DNA from 3 places in the Gottfriedia sp. NPDC057948 genome. Region 1 is predicted to be linked to each of the others. Evidence: riboswitches for the same ligand, from Rfam matches in the RefSeq annotation. Region 1 holds a riboswitch; each other region holds the start of a gene.

The links. A riboswitch is a leader RNA that binds a small molecule or an ion and turns the genes downstream of it on or off. The one in region 1 is predicted to bind cobalamin.
Region 2: another riboswitch for cobalamin. It lies ahead of metE (5-methyltetrahydropteroyltriglutamate--homocysteine S-methyltransferase); the one in region 1 lies ahead of ACFVRR_RS10150 (ABC transporter substrate-binding protein).
Region 3: another riboswitch for cobalamin. It lies ahead of ACFVRR_RS13615 ((2Fe-2S) ferredoxin domain-containing protein); the one in region 1 lies ahead of ACFVRR_RS10150 (ABC transporter substrate-binding protein).

What each region holds. Positions count from the first base shown of each region.
Region 1 covers NZ_JBHVPN010000004.1:313,470-319,067, forward strand. The annotation lists gene ACFVRR_RS10140 (response regulator transcription factor) at 1-645, shown strand, start outside; gene ACFVRR_RS10145 (ATP-binding protein) at 645-2,429, shown strand; cobalamin riboswitch at 2,574-2,746, shown strand; gene ACFVRR_RS10150 (ABC transporter substrate-binding protein) at 2,870-3,829, shown strand; gene ACFVRR_RS10155 (FecCD family ABC transporter permease) at 3,795-4,847, shown strand; gene ACFVRR_RS10160 (ABC transporter ATP-binding protein) at 4,844-5,598, shown strand, end outside.
Region 2 covers NZ_JBHVPN010000001.1:793,400-798,997, reverse strand. The annotation lists gene ACFVRR_RS03705 (acyl-CoA thioesterase) at 1-242, opposite strand, end outside; gene metE (5-methyltetrahydropteroyltriglutamate--homocysteine S-methyltransferase) at 259-2,547, opposite strand; cobalamin riboswitch at 2,695-2,893, opposite strand; gene ACFVRR_RS03695 (amino acid permease) at 3,162-4,550, opposite strand; gene brnQ (branched-chain amino acid transport system II carrier protein) at 4,680-5,598, opposite strand, start outside.
Region 3 covers NZ_JBHVPN010000008.1:454-6,051, forward strand. The annotation lists gene lsrF (3-hydroxy-5-phosphonooxypentane-2,4-dione thiolase) at 1-642, shown strand, start outside; gene ACFVRR_RS13610 (DUF2187 family protein) at 2,135-2,329, shown strand; cobalamin riboswitch at 2,914-3,100, shown strand; cobalamin riboswitch at 3,278-3,460, shown strand; gene ACFVRR_RS13615 ((2Fe-2S) ferredoxin domain-containing protein) at 3,587-3,970, shown strand; gene cobJ (precorrin-3B C(17)-methyltransferase) at 4,024-5,598, shown strand, end outside.

The sequences.
Region 1 (5,598 bases):
CGTGATGGTTATAGTATTGATGAGGCTGAAAACGGCGAGGATGCTTTAAATTTAGCATTGAAGAATGAATATTCCTTAATCGTATTAGATTTGATGATGCCTAAAATTGATGGAATTGAAGTTTGTAGGGAATTACGAAAAACAAAAACAACTCCTGTGATCATGTTAACGGCAAAAGGGGAAGAAACAAACCGTGTTCAAGGTTTTGAAGTAGGGACAGATGATTATATCGTAAAACCATTTAGTCCGCGTGAAGTCGTTCTTCGAGTTAAAGCTCTATTAAGACGTTCTTCCCCTGTACCAGTATTTACTTCAGACAATTCTTCAGCGAAGGATATCGTTGTGTTTCCGCATCTAACGATTGATAATGACGCGCATAAAGTAATTGTTGAAGGGGAAGAGATCAGTTTAACGCCAAAAGAATACGAACTACTGTTGTTTTTAGCTAAGGCACCTGACAAAGTATTTGATCGTGAAACATTATTAAAATCAGTTTGGCAATATGATTTTTTCGGAGATTTACGTACAGTAGACACACATGTTAAACGTCTCCGAGAAAAACTGAGTAAAAGCTCTGAGGATGCTGCGAAAATGATCGTCACTGTTTGGGGTGTCGGTTATAAATTTGAAGTAGGTCAGGAGTAATGATCGTAAGAAGTTTAGTTGGAAAGCTTTGGCTGACAATTATCTTACTAGTCTCTCTTGTATTATCATTCTTGACCTTTGTCTTAATAGGATTTTTTGAAAAATTTTATATTGACCTTCAAGTACAAAATATGAAGGATGATGCCACAAAAATTGCACAGTTAATAGAAAATGGTCAACCACTCTCCGATATTGAGTATTTATCAAATAATATTGTTAGTAGATATTCAAGAGTAATCATTTCTATTGACGGTCAAGAGCCATGGTATTCAAATAATACATATGGAATACAGGAGCTACCATTTAAAGAAATTAAAAATGATGAAATCTTAAATAAAACGTTAACTGATCATAAAGAGGTCAGTAAAAGACTTGTTTATGGTGAAAATAGTGAGAGAGAAAAATTAGTTGTAGGTGCTCCATTACATACAAACTCAAAAAATGGAGCTGTATTTATATACCAAACATTACAACCTGTAAAAGTGATGATTCACCAAACGACTAATTTTGTCTTGCTCGCGGCATCGATTGGGATCGTATTAACAACATTTTTCTCATTTTTTCTTTCTTCTAAAATTACAGCTCCTCTTAGAAAGATGAAAGAAGTTGTAAGTAGTATGACTTCAGGGAATTTTAATGTGAAAGTACCAATCCATTCAAGTGATGAAATTGGAGAACTTGCGTATTCATTTAACAAGATGAGTAAACAATTAAATTTTAATATGAATGCATTAAAACAAGAGAAGGAGAAAGTTTCTAATATTATTACAAGTATGGTAGATGGTGTAATTTCGATTGATAAAGAAGGTCAAATCGTGACATCGAATCCACCAGCTGAACGTTTTTTGAAAATGCTTAATGATGATCAATTTGAAGAACCTTCTTCACTTGTTTTAACGAAGGAACTATTAGATTTATTTGTATTAGTTGTCGAAAGTGAGAAAAAGCAATTTATAGAACTAAATTTCGATCAAGGCAATTGGCAAGTTTTAATGTCGCCTCTTTATAATCAAACAAATATAAGAGGCGTTGTAGCGGTGATTCGGGATGTTACAGAACAAAGACGTTTAGAAAAGATGAGAAAAGATTTTATAGCGCATGTTTCTCATGAACTTCGAACGCCTATTTCCTTATTACAAGGTTATAGCGAAGCGATTGTTGATGGTGTAGCAGAATCCAAGGAAGAGATGCAAGAATTGTCACAAATCATCTATGATGAGTCACTTAGAATGGGTCGATTAGTAAATGATTTGTTAGATTTAGCAAGAATGGAGAACGGATTTACTGAACTAAATAGAGACTTCGTTCCTCTAGTACAATTTGTAGATCGGATTTTACGCAAGTTTAAAGGTTTATCAAAGGAAAAAAATATTAAACTATTTGGAGAAATCGACAACATTCCGCATTTAAATATCTACATAGATGAGGATCGGATGGAACAGGTTTTTACAAATTTAATTGATAATGCAATAAGACATACAAATGAAAATGGAAGAATAATTGTTTCAGTAAATCAAAATGAAAGATCAACTACATTTAATTTTATTGATTCAGGTGCAGGGATTTCAAAAGAAGATTTACCTTTTGTATTTGAACGTTTTTATAAAGCGGATAAAGCTCGTACAAGAGGTAGAAGTGGCACGGGTTTAGGTTTATCAATCGTTAAAAATATTGTAACAGCACATGGTGGATCGATTCAGGTCTATAGTGAAGTAGGACAGGGAACGACATTTAAAGTTAAAATACCGCATAATTTACGAATGAACGAAAAAGATGTAGAGTAATCTTGTTTCATATAAAACATATTACTTTTAAGTTTACAGAAGATATCACTGCTAAACACGCAAAAAACAAAAAAATAAGTAAAATAATAAACATATAAAGAAAATAATTGAATTCTTACCAAATTTATCTTACGATTGAATTAATGAAATATTGATGAGTTTAGTGCAAGTATTGCTTAAAAGGGAATCTGGTATAATCCAGAACTGTCCCCGCAACTGTAATGTGGACGAAACGAATAGCCACTGTTCTTTAAGAATGGGAAGGTCGGAGTAGGTTGAAACAAAGTCAGTAGACCTGCTAAATTCATCCTTGTTCAATTCTTCGGGGAGTAAGAATTTGAAGCAGCAGTTGCAAGAATTCTTGTATTTATATGTTGTTTCAGCCCCGTTCAAAATGAATGGGTTTTTTTTATGCTTTCCAAAATATTAGGAGGATTTAAATGAAGAAGTTTTTATCAAGTTTTATCATTATGTTATTGTGTTTAGGATTATTTGGTTGTAATAATGATACGACACAAAAAAAATCGAATGTAAGTAAGAGTGAACAAGCAACTTTTCCAATGACTGTAAAAGATGCAACGAACAAAGAAGTTAGCTTTAAAGAGGCACCTAAAAGAATCGTATCACTTATTCCAAGTAATACTGAAATCTTGTTTTCTATTGGTGATGGCAAGGATGTAGTAGGGGTAACGGATTTTGACAATTATCCAAAAGAAGTAAAATCAATTGATAAAGTTGGCGGAAATAATGCCGATATGACTTATAATGTTGAAAAAATTATTTCATTAAAGCCAGATTTAGTTTTAGCGCATGAATCAAGTTTAGGAATTTCTGCTGACGGTTTAGAACAGATCAAACAAGCGGGGATCAATGTTTTTGTTGTAAAAAATGCTGCAACTATTAAAGACGTGTATGATACAATTCAACAAGTTGGAGAAATAACGGGAAAAACTGAGCAATCGAAAAAAGTAGTAACTGGTATGAAAACAAAATTAGATGAAATTAGCAAAAAAACAGCTAAAGCAAATACAAATCCAAAGGTTTGGCTTGAAATATCAGGACCACCAGAAATATATACAGCAGGTAAAGGTACGTTCTTAGATGAAATGCTTTCGATTGTTCATGCTAAAAACGTTGCTGAAAGTGAAAAAGGTTGGGTTAAGTATAGTGAGGAATCAGCTATTAAAGCGAATCCTGATGTGATTTTAACTACTTATGGATATTATGTTCCAAATTTAGAAAAAACTGTAATGGCTAGAAAAAACTGGCAAACAGTAAACGCAATTAAAAATCACCGTGTATATGATGTTAATTCAGATACAACATCTAGACCTGGTCCAAGACTTGCAGAGGGAGTCGAAGCAATTGCAAAGGCGGTTTACCCAGAGCTTTATAAATAATACATATTTAATCTTTTTAATTCCAATTATCTTATTAATTTTTTTATTTATTTTAGGGGTTTCGATTGGGTCTACATCGATTCCCTTTTCTTCTATTATTTCTAGCTTTTCAGATGCTCTATTTAAAACTGATTATGTTCCAGCTGATATTCAAACAATTGTCATGAATATACGAGTGCCAAGGGTAATGTTAGCTGGATTAGTCGGTGCTAGCCTTTCGTTGGCAGGTGTTGCATTTCAAGGAATACTTAAAAATCCATTAGCTGATCCTTTTACATTAGGTGTCTCTTCAGGTGCCTCTGTAGGAGCGGTGGTTGTTTTATTTTTTCAAATAAGCTTACCTTTTGTAACTTATTTTACTTTGCCAGTTGTTAGTATATTATTTGGATTTGGAACACTCATCTTATTATTACTATTTGTTCGAAAACTAGATCCATCTCTTAATGTAGAGACAATCATACTAGGTGGCATTATAATAAGTTCGTTTTGTTCTGCATTATTATCATTATTTATAACGTTTTCAAATAATGAATTACGTACAGTAATTGGCTGGTTAATGGGTAATATCGGTGGGAGGGGCATTCAGTACTCTCTTAGTTTATTACCGTTTTTAATCATTTCATTCTTAATTTTATTTAGTCAAAATAGGCAGCTAGATGCGATGACATTTGGTAGCACAAATGCAAAACATATCGGAATTGATGTAAAAAAATCCACTTATTTAATTTTGTTAACTGGTAGTATTTTGTCTGGTGCAGCAGTAGCTGTTTCTGGAACAATTGGATTTGTGGGATTAGTTGTTCCGCATTTTACTAGAACTTTGGTAGGGCCATTACATAAAAAATTACTTCCATTATCAATGATCAATGGCGCAATATTTTTAATCGGGTCGGACATATTATCAAGAGTTGTATTAGCCCCAAGAGAGTTACCAATCGGGGTAATTACTTCATTAATTGGTGCTCCAATATTTGCATTAATTTTACTATCTTTGAAAAGAAATAGGGGAAAAGTATGATTAAATGTCAAGATATCTCATATTCATATGATGGAATTCATACTGATTTGGATGAACTGTCTTATTCTATTAATCAAGGAGAATGGCTAGGAATTATTGGTCCAAATGGGAGTGGAAAGTCAACGTTTTTAAATATTCTTAGTGGACTTTTTAAACCGTCTAAAGGAAATGTCATGTTAGATGGAGAATTTGTATCTAGTATGTCTAATAAACAAATAGCAAAAAAGATTGCTGTTTTATCACAACAAAATTCCTATACATATTCTTATGAGGTAAAAGAAACAGTTAAACTTGGACGTCTTGCTCATTCGTCTTCCTTTTTTCCTAGCTGGTCCACAATCGATGAAACTGCAGTCAATAATGCAATGATGATGACTGGTACTAAGAAGATGGAAAAAAGCCTCATAAATGAAATTAGTGGTGGTGAGCGTCAAAGAGTATTTCTTGCTCAATGCTTTGCTCAGGAAACACCATATATTTTTTTAGACGAACCAAGTAACCATTTAGATTTAATGCATACAATTAAAATTTTAGATGTTTTAAAGGAATTACAAAAACATGAGAATAAAACGATCGTAACTGTTTTTCATGACTTGAATTTAGCAAGTCTTTACTGTGATCGATTAATAGGATTAAAGGACGGAAAAATTTATATCGAAGGAAAAACAGACTTAGTTTTAAGTGAAGATTTATTAAAAGGTTTATATGACACATCTTTTCAAATTTTAGATAATCCCGAAACAAATAAAAA
Region 2 (5,598 bases), on a different contig from region 1:
AAGATCACGAACGATTCATAATATATACAGTCACTTTCACGAACTGGACATAAAAATTCTACTGAATCCATCGATGCGGTTACACATTCCATTCTTGAATGCTTTGTAGCTGAAATGGATGCAATTAAGTCCATTGCGGCAAGCATTTTTCCTCCGAATAATGTACCATGGTTATTTAAATCAGTTGGAAATATTCTACTACTATCAAATACTTTGGATTCTTTTACATATCTACCATTCATCGATTTCACCCTATCATTAAATAATTGAATAATATTTTTCTCGAACTTTTTTCGCAGATTTTACCATATTTGATAAGGCATCTATTACCTCAGTTTCATTACGCGTCTTTAAACCACAGTCTGGATTAACCCAAAATCTATTTGCATCACATACTTTTAAAGAACTAATAATATTTTCTTCCATTTCCTCAACCGACGGTACCCTCGGACTATGAATATCATACACGCCTAAACCAATTCCAAATGGGTAAGGGGACTCAGCTAAATAAGTAGAAAATTCTTGATGACTTCTTGCATGTTCAATTGAAATAACATCTGCATCTAAATCAATAATTGTGTCCATAATATCGCTAAAATTGCTATAGCACATATGAGTATGTATTTGCGTTTCATTTCGGACGCTTGATGTAGCTAAACGAAATGCTCTCGTTACCCAATGTAAATATTGAGCCCCATCTTTTTGCTTCAAAGGTAAACCTTCTCGAATTGCAGGTTCATCAACTTGAATAATTGAAATGCCAGCAGCTTCAAGTGCATTTACTTCTTTACGTAAAGCTAATGCAATTTCATTTGCTATTTCCTCTCTTGTTCGATCCTCACGAACAAATGACCAATTTAATATTGTTACTGGACCTGTCAACATCCCTTTGACTGGTTTTGCTGTTAAGCTTTGTGCATACTCAGTTTCATTTACAGTAATGGGCTTTGTAAATTCAACTTTACTAAAAATAATTGGCGGTTTAACACAGCGTGATCCATAAGATTGAACCCATGCTTTTTTCGTAAATGCAAATCCCTCTAGTTTCTCACCAAAATATTCAACCATATCCGTACGCTCATACTCACCATGTACCAATACATCCATATCAATATTTTCTTGAAGTTCAACCCATTCTTTAATTTTCAATTTAATTTGATTCATATATTCTGAATCATCAATTCTTCCTTTGCGCCATTGCTGTCTTATTTGTTTAATTTCCTTCGTTTGAGGGAAACTTCCAATTGTAGTCGTTGGTAAAATCGGTAAATTCATTACTTTATTTTGTAATGGATATCTTAAATGGAATGGTACTGGTCTTCTAAAATCTTCTTCATTAATGGATTCCAATTCATTACTAGTTGAATGATTTTTTTTGCTAAGCTGTTTTAAATTTACTAAACAATTACTTGCATATTTAACTTCATTTTCAAACATTCTCGCTTTGTTTATAAATAAACTTTTTAGTATAACTAGCTCTTCTAATTTTTCATCGGCAAACGATAATGCCTCGAACAATGTTTCATTTAATAATTTCTCTTCAATTTTTGTAACTGGTACGTGAAGCAAACTACAAGACGGTTGAATCCACCAATCTTTTGGACTTATTTCTTTTTTAAGAGAATTTAAAAAATCAATGGAATCATTTAAATCATTTCTCCAAATATTACGCCCATTAAGTATTCCTACGCCTAATACCTTGTCATTTGGAAATCCGTACTTCAGGATCGACTCTAAATTTCCATCTTTACCGTGAACAAAATCAAGACCAATGCCTTCTACTGGGAATGAAATTAGTTCTTTATATTGTTCAACTGCTTCAAAGTAAGTTTGAAGCATGATTGATAATGTAGGTACAGCTTTTGCGATTTGATCATATACTTCTTTCATAAAACGAATATCTTCGCTTGATTCTTCTAACACAAAACATGGTTCATCAATTTGTACCCACTCAACACCTTCACTTTCTAGCTCTTTAAGCATTTGTATATAAAGGCTTACTAGATTATTTATTATGTTTCGTTTTTCTTCTTCCTGGTAACCTTTTGCTAACTGTACAAATGAATAGATTCCTAGAATGACAGGTTTCGTTTTTATACCAAGCTCAATGAATGCCTCTTTGTATGCTTCTAAAGGCTTATTGAATAGTAATTTAGATTGCTTTTCTTTTTGATATTCAGGAACGATATAGTGATAGTTTGTATTAAACCATTTCGTCATTTCACAAGCTACAATGTTTTTACTTCCTCTTGCTAATGCAAAATACGTATCTAGACTTGGTCTATCATTAATTTCACCAAATCGACTAGGAATCCAGCCAAACATAGTGGCAAAATCTAGTACATGATCATAAAACGTAAAATCATTTACAGGGACTAGCTCCACACCTAAATCGTACTGTTTTTTTATTGAGCTTAATCTTAGTGATTTCATTTCCTTCTCAAATTCTTCTTGATTCATTTTCTTTTGCCAAAAGCTTTCTAACGTTTTTTTCCATTCACGATTTTCACCAATTCTCGGATATCCTAGATTACTTATGTGTACCACTTTTACCCTCTCCTTTTAACTAAAATAAAAAAGCATTTTTATCTCATAAGAGACAAAAATGCCTTTAAGTTGGAAAACATAAATAATTAGAATACGTTAACTTAAGCTTTCTTTCCATAAGGCACCTCCCTATCTCTCGTAGGTCAAACAGCGTCGTTAGAATAGGCAGGTCTCCTGACTTAAGAATCTTTGTAAATAAAAGCCTTCCCTATTTTAATAAGTGGCATCTTCATATTTACTCCTCTATTACAGTGGCGGGACCGTGTTGGAATTAAACCAAACTTCCCTTTTAAGTAAATGATTTCAAACTTTGAACTTCATTTACACCTATTCCCTACTATTTAGTTTTCATCATTTTGTCATAAAATGCAAAAATAGTCAAAATATTTATTTTTTATTTTCCGAACTATTTAAAAAAAATTTTTATTTTGGATTAAATAAATGCTGTTGATTTAGTAATTCAAGAAATTAAAAAATGCGTTCGTATATTAATCTCATCCAGTTTCATTACTGTTTGATCTTATCATACGAACGCATTGATTGTTTATAAAATTTATTTTTTTATTGAATAGCTATGTTCAAAGAAACATCTTACCATCAAACTAAGTAATGTATTAATTAGCTATTTCTTCATCTGATTGAGCATCTAATGGTACACGTTTTCCGATACCAAAAGCATAGAAACAAACGACAAGGATTGCCAAGAAAATAATCCCTACAATAAGTGAGATACGTGTGTCATCATTAAACCACATACCGATCAATACCATAACTAAATAGGCTAATGTTAAGTAGTTAGTAAATGGTGCAAAAGGCATTTTAAAAGGATGATTTTTAATTTCATCTCCTTTTACTTTTCTGAAACGAATATGACTAATTAAGATGACAAACCACGGGATCATCCCAGGAAGTACACTTGCACTGTATACATACACGAATAAGTTTTTTGGTGCAATAAAATTTAAAATAACACCAATTACTAAACCAATTAGTACACCGAACGTACCGAATAAAGGCACTCCGTTATTTGAGACTTTTGTAAAATATTTTGGTGCTTGTCCATTTATACCTAATGTATAAAGCATGCGACCTGCACTATAAATACCACTGTTACAACCAGACAATGCAGCAGTGATTACGACAAAGTTAATAATTCCAGCTGCAGCTGTAATACCAAATTTTGCAAAAGTTACAACAAACGGGCTACCAATCGAATTTAGTTGATCCCAAGGGAAAACTGTTACAATTACAAAAATAGCACCAATATAGAAAATTAAAATACGCCAAATAAGACTTTGAATCGCATCTTTTAATGTTTTTTTCGGATTTTCTGCTTCTCCAGCTGTAATACCGATTAATTCAACGCCTTGATAAGCTCCAACAACTAGTGAAAGTGCAAAGAAGAAACCTGACCAACCACCTGTAAAGAAGCCGCCATTTTTCCAAAGGTTAGATATACCAATCGCATTTCCACCGTTTCCAAGACCAAAGAAAATAAGACCAAATCCTGCAACAATCATCAATAAAATCGTAACGACTTTAATCATTGCAAACCAAAATTCAAATTCACCAAATGATTTAACCGAAATTAAATTTGCTGCACCAAGAATCACAATTGCAATAATTCCTGGTATCCAAGCAGGTAAGTCTGGAAACCAGTACTTCATATATGCCCCAACTGCTATAATTTCTGACATTCCAACAATAACCCACTGGAACCAGTTACTCCAAGCAGTCATATACCCTGCTAAAGGGTGTATATATTTATGGCCAAATGTCGCAAATGAACCAGTACTTGGCTCTAGGTATAACATTTCCCCCATTGCACGCATAATGAAGAAGATAAATATCCCCGAAATTGCATAAGCAAGCATTACTGATGGGCCTGTCCAATGAATGGTACTCGTTGAACCCATAAATAAACCTACACCGATTGTACCGCCTAAAGCAATCATCTGAATATGGCGCGCTTTCAATCCTTTTTTCAATTCCTTTTGTGCCATTCTATTTCCTCCCCTTCCTGATGAAACAATTGTCACTTTTTGAATCAACCTTAAAAACTTCTCCCCTAAAACCATTACTAACTTACTTTAGAATATTTACAGTTATAAAGCTTCTTTATTTTCCTATCATTAACTGATCTTTCGAATTGAACTTGGAATATTTTCCTTATTTTTCTTTCGTAAAATACTAATAAAATAACCAATAAAACCACCAATAATAGCTGGAAATATCCAACCTAAACCTAAACTATACAACGGGAGGTACTTAGTGAAGAAATGATGAATTACTTCAATTTGTATTCCAGCTGAGTTTAACCCATCAAAAAGGCTGACAATAAAAGTTAAGATCAAACTACCTTGATACACTTCTGACCTACCTTTAAATGTATAGTGTAAGAATGTTAAGAAAATTAAAGATATAGCGATAGGGTATAGTGTCATTAATACAGGAATTGAAACTTTAATTAACTGAGTTAACCCTATATTAGCTATAAGTGTACTAAATACAGTCATAATGATCGCAATTTTTTTGTAAGAAATGGCTGGAAACAATTCATGAAAAAAAGTAGAACAAGCAGTGATTAGACCTACACTCGTAGTCAAACATGCCACTGTAATCATTAAACCTAATAATATTGCCCCATAAGAACCAAAATAATAGTCTGAAACTTTCGCTAAAACTTCAGCTCCATTATCTAATCGACCAAGTTTCTCAACACTAGAAGCTCCCATATAAGAAAGAGCTGAATAGATTATTGCTAAAAGTGAAGCAGCTATTGCTGTTGACTTTCCACAAATGATCATAAGCTGTTTTTTATTCGTAACTCCTTTTCCTTTAATTGCGTTTACAATAATAATTCCAAAAACAAAAGCTACAAGAGCATCCATTGTTAAATAGCCTTCTTGGAAACCTTTAAAAAACACATTTGTTGTGTACCCTTTAAATGGCTCTTGAAATTTCCCAATTGGATGAACAATAGCGATAACAACAAGCAATCCGATAAACGTTAATTTAATAGGAGTTAGAAATTTTCCTACTACATCAATA
Region 3 (5,598 bases), on a different contig from region 1:
TCGCTATATTTAACAAGAGGTACACTTGCAGCGTGTATTCCGAAAAATACGGAAAAACCAATGGTTCTTCGTGTTTCAGGTGGTCCTACAACGTTAGGGAAGAATCTAGCGAATGAAACGATCGTTACATCAATAAAAGAAGCAATTCGCCATAATGTTGTTGGTGTAGGGGTTTCGGTTTTTATCGGATCTGACTATGAAACTCAAACAGTAACAAATCTAGCCCATGTTGTAACTGATGCTCATGATTACGGAATACCCGTACTTGGAATTACTGCCGTCGGAAAAGAGCTTGAAAAACGGGATGCCAGGTTCTTAGCATTAGCTTCAAGAGTTCTTGCTGAAATGGGAACCGATATTGTTAAGACTTATTACTGCGACAACTTTGAACAGGTAACGAGTAAGTGCCCGGTTCCTATAGTTATTGCAGGTGGCCCAAAATTTGATACAATTCGTGAAGCACTAGAAATTACGTATAATGCTATGGAGCAAGGTGCAGCTGGGGTGGATATGGGAAGAAATATTTGGCAATCTCAGCATCCTCTTGCAATGATCCAAGCGATACATTCCATCGTTCACAAAGGATTCACAGTAAATGAAGCGGTAGATTTATATGAATCTTCTTCAAAAGTAAAAGCTTAATATGTGTAAAAAAAGGAAACCTTTTACAATACCACCTTAATAATACGAACACAGTATCAGCAGAAGTGATTAGTAAACAAGGCTTTAAAGTTACGACAAGTCCAAAAACAATAACTGTATTACAAAAATAATTATTAAATTAAGAAAAGTGTAGGGATGTGAAAATTTCTTGCACTTTTTTATTAGTTTAAAAAATTGTTAGTTTTAATAAGTGAAAATTGATACGAGCAATGTGTTTTCCCAGTTTATATAGTAGCTCGAAAATGCAAATACACTAAAGATAGTCCCAGTACTTTTATAAAAGAGATTGGTCTTTATTGTAGTTTATAGTAATCTTCTATACTCAAGCATATTTTCAATGGCTAGAAGGTATTGAGTTAAAAAAGTTCTATGTTTCTTTACTATCTCTCTCGATGTCAAAACCTTCATTTTCGAGGATACTAACATAATGACTAAAAGTACTTCTTTAAGGTTAAGTTGTTTGGCCGCTTCACTTGGACTATATACGATTTGTTCATTATCCATACCCTTATATCACCTCTAAAAATAAGCTTTATATGGTCATGAATTATCCTCTAAACCCTCATAAATTAACCATTATTATGTTATGTATAAGAGGTTATATGTTATGTGTAGCATCTTTTTTTATTTTTTATAACCTGGTATAGGAGAGATAAATCAAGCCATGTATTTAAAAATCCAAAATTACTACTCAAATTTTCCTCCAAAGCTAATTCATTAAAAAAAATACTTCTATTAGATAATAACTGATGCAAAATAATATTTTAATAAAAATTTTATGGTAATAATCTGTCTATTATATAATAATTCAATAAAAAGTTATTCTGTTTTGGTGAACAGATCAACTTTTTATTGAATACATAGAAGAATATTGTATTTTTATCGATAGTGAATCTAGTAAAAATCCAAATGAAATTATTCAGAGATATGCAAAGGTTCTAATGAAGATTCATTCGTTACTTTCTGATCATAACATTAAATGAAGATGCAGATGCCAAAGTGAATTATTTGTTTTGTTATTATCCTAGATGGTGTAGAATTTCCCTAACAGTATTTTTAAAAAAATTTCTAGTAATAGAATATTAATTTTCGGATGAACTGCTGGTTAAAAATGAAAAGACAATACTACACTCCTAAAATTTCAGTATTCAAAATAAATACTTTATTTATATCTAAAATTTTGGTAATATAATAAAAAAGTAGTTTGAAAGAAAAAGTAATTAAAATCATTACTTCTTAATCTTTCATCATTGTATGAAACGGATAAAAAAATGTCCACTAGGTTATTTGTATAAGTTAGAATTAGAAAAAGAATTTAGTCGTATTACTCATAAAGGATCTAGCTAACTTGGTACGAATTAATGTTCATCTACATATTGATGAAGACGTTTTCAATTGTGAATAAGAAAAATCAAAATATAACAATGAAGTAAAACTAAGAAAAATAAAGATGATGATTGGGGAGAAGAAGATGAAATTCAAGGCAAAAAAGATAGCTGAAATAGGGGAACATGTCTTATTTAAGAATGAAATTAAAGGGATTGTTGAAAAGGTCAATGAAAATACAGTTATTGTAAATATAATCGATAATAAAACGGAATTGGTGTTTGAAGGAAACAGAACAGTTGTATCACATAAAAATTACAAAGTGATTGATGGTATCTGAAGGGAAAGAAAAGTCAGTTATTCTTGAGTTATTAAAATATTTTTAACGAATATTCTAAATATTGAAAATGTAAGCGTTTTCTGTTATACTAAATAGTAGGTTGGATGGCATGTGTGGCTATCATCGTATTTGGCGTAGGTGGGGCCAGTACTCGGGACAGATCCGATAGGATTTGTGATGTGAAAATGTATTGGGTTGATAAGATGTAATAGAGTAACAATGAAATAGTCGCTCATGGAACGGCTGTTTTAGTCGAAAAAATATAATAAAAAAACCTTGTAATTTCAAGGTTTTTTTTATTTCCTTTTTTATAGAATTAAAAATAAATAAAAGTGCGGACAATTTCACGGACAAGTTTACAAGAAAACCACACGAAGAGTTCACTTTTTACTTGTCCTTAATAACAAAAAGTTTTAAAAAAAGAAATGTCGATATTTAATTTCTGCTATTTCTATATTACATTCAATTACTTAACCAAGATGAAGTTATTGGAGGGTAGCGTTTTCCTTAAAGTAGTTTAAAAACTCTTGAAATATTAAATCTGATAGACTAGAATAATATTATCTAATAAATTAAATACTAATTTGTTAACAATTAGTTAAGATGCCTTAGGGCTTAATAGGGAATCTGGAGCATTACCAGAACTGTCCCCGCAACTGTAAGTGTGGACGAAATAGACAAACCACTGAAACGTTTATATGGACGTTACGGGAAGGGTCTAAAGTAGGAAGATACACAAGTCAGGAGACCTGTCTTAGCTTTTAAAGTTTCGATTTCTTCGGGTGTTGAGAAGATGAAACGTTTGGACAAAAAGGATTATTTTTTAACTTTCTTTGTGCTGGCGTTTTATCCGTTCAACTTTTGTTGAACGGATTTTTTCGTTTTAATGATTCTAAATCATTTTTTATGCCTATATTATGCCTCTAGAAGAAACAAGTCTTTTTAAAAATTGAATAGATTAGGATTGGTGCACTATGAAAATTAGTGCTTAAAAGGGAAGTACGGTTTAAATCCGTCACGGTACCCGCCACTGTAAGGGGAGTTCATTGCAGATGTCACTGAAGGAATTTGGGAAGACGCAATAGAATGATGAACCTAAGTCAGGAGACCTGCCTTTACCTAATAGCTTCAATCAACCTACGGGAACATAGGTAGAAGTGCTGAACTTACATCGCTATTTTTTTGTGTGTATTTATTCTGCACCCCTATGTCCATAGGGGTGCTTTTTTTATGAAAAAACGAAAGGGAGTATGTTACATGACTACTTGGAATTTACAAGGGACGAAACATCATGTCCTCATTTGTAACGGCAGCAGCTGTATGAGAAAGGGTGGGGAGGAAGCGACACAAGCAATACGGAATGAAATCACCAATTTAAGCTTAGATTCAATCATACATACTACAAGAACGAGATGCAACGGGAGATGTAAGGATGCACCTGTTGCCATCGTCTATCCTTCAGGGACTTGGTATAAAAACGTAACCCCAGAAGTGGGAACTACGATTGTAAAGCGTCATCTGGCTGAAGGTCATTGCCTTCAGGAGCATTCGATCTATCAATATTCCGAAGCTGGATTCATACATCCAGAAGGGTCGGAATGCATCGAAGGAATACAAAAAGCGGTTAAAGAAAAGATTTAACAGCGGATAGTAGCTGGATTCTAGTTTGAAATTGTGGAAGGTGGCGTAATAGTGTGAAAGGTAAATTATTGGTTATTGGTTTTGGCCCAGGTGATGAAAAACATATTACCGGACGGGCAAAGGAAGCCATCCAAGAAAGTGATATCATTATCGGCTACAAAACCTACGTGGATTTAATCAAGGGATTAATAGCTGGAAAGCAAATCATCAGCACAGGAATGACAGAAGAAGTGAGCCGTGCGCAGGAGGCTGTGAAACAAGCTGAGCTCGGTTACACGGTAGCTGTCATTTCGAGCGGTGATGCCGGTGTATATGGAATGGCAGGACTTGTTTACGAAGTGCTAATTGAAAAAGGCTGGAAAAAAGACTCAGGGGTAAAAGTGGAGGTGGTCCCTGGCATTTCTGCCATCAACTCCTGTGCTGCTTTATTAGGCGCGCCGGTCATGCATGATGCCTGTACGATTAGCTTAAGTGACCATTTAACACCTTGGAGCTTGATCGAGCAACGAATCGAAGCGGCCGCTCAAGCTGATTTTGTGATTGCCCTATACAATCCAAAAAGCGGGAGAAGAACACGGCAGATCATGGAAGCACAAAAAATTCTATTAAAATATCGCTCGCCAGACACCCCTGTAGGATTGGTAAAGAGCGCCTTCCGTGATAGTCAAAAGATCGTCTTAACCAATTTACAAGAGATGTTAGATCATGAAATTGGCATGTTAACCACCGTTTTAATTGGCAACTCATCAACATTTTTCTACGATGAATTGATGATCACCCCGCGCGGTTATCAGCGGAAGTATACATTAAATCAGGCAATTCAACCTTTGAAACCGCATCAGCGTCTGCAAAAGGAAGCCGAACCATGGGCACTGGAGCAAATGGAAGATGGTATGCCGGTAAACAAGAAACTAGTCACCCCAACCTCTGTGAAAGAGTCGCCAAGAGAGTTGGCTGAGGAAGCCTTGCAAATGATCCTAGGTGAGACCTATGGACAAACCCAAGGTTTAATTGTGAAGCAAGACTTTCAATCTATTTTTGAGGTAGCGGTCAGCCCTGGTGTCGCCAATAAAAAATTTACCGCGCATCAGATGGTCATTCTTTCCGAAATTATCGGAGAAGAAGGAGTCATGGAATACACACAAGACCATTTTATGAAGCTGCAAATTTTAACCTCTAAGCCTGATGAGATTATTGAAAAACTAACTGCAGCCAACTTTTTAATTGCTCCTGTTGGCGACGTATTAACCGTAAAAGCCTGTGATTTTTGTGACGGAGAAAAGAAGGATTCTATCCCTTATGCCGATGAGCTACAAGTAAGGCTTGGCGGCATGGAACTCCCAAAAGAACTGAAACTTGGTGTGAATGGCTGCGGCATGGCATGTTATGGAGCCGTAAAAGAAGATATTGGCATTGTCTACCGTAAAGGAGCGTTTGATTTGTTTTTAGGAGCCAAGACAGCTGGAAGAACCGCCCATAATGGCCAAATCGTAGCTGAAGGAATCGCACCGGAAAAAATTGTCGGGGTCATAGAGGGAATTGTTCAAGAGTACCAACAAAAAGCGTATCCAAATGAACGTTTCTATAAATTTTTTAAACGGGTCAAAGAAGTTCAAGGTTTTGTGTAC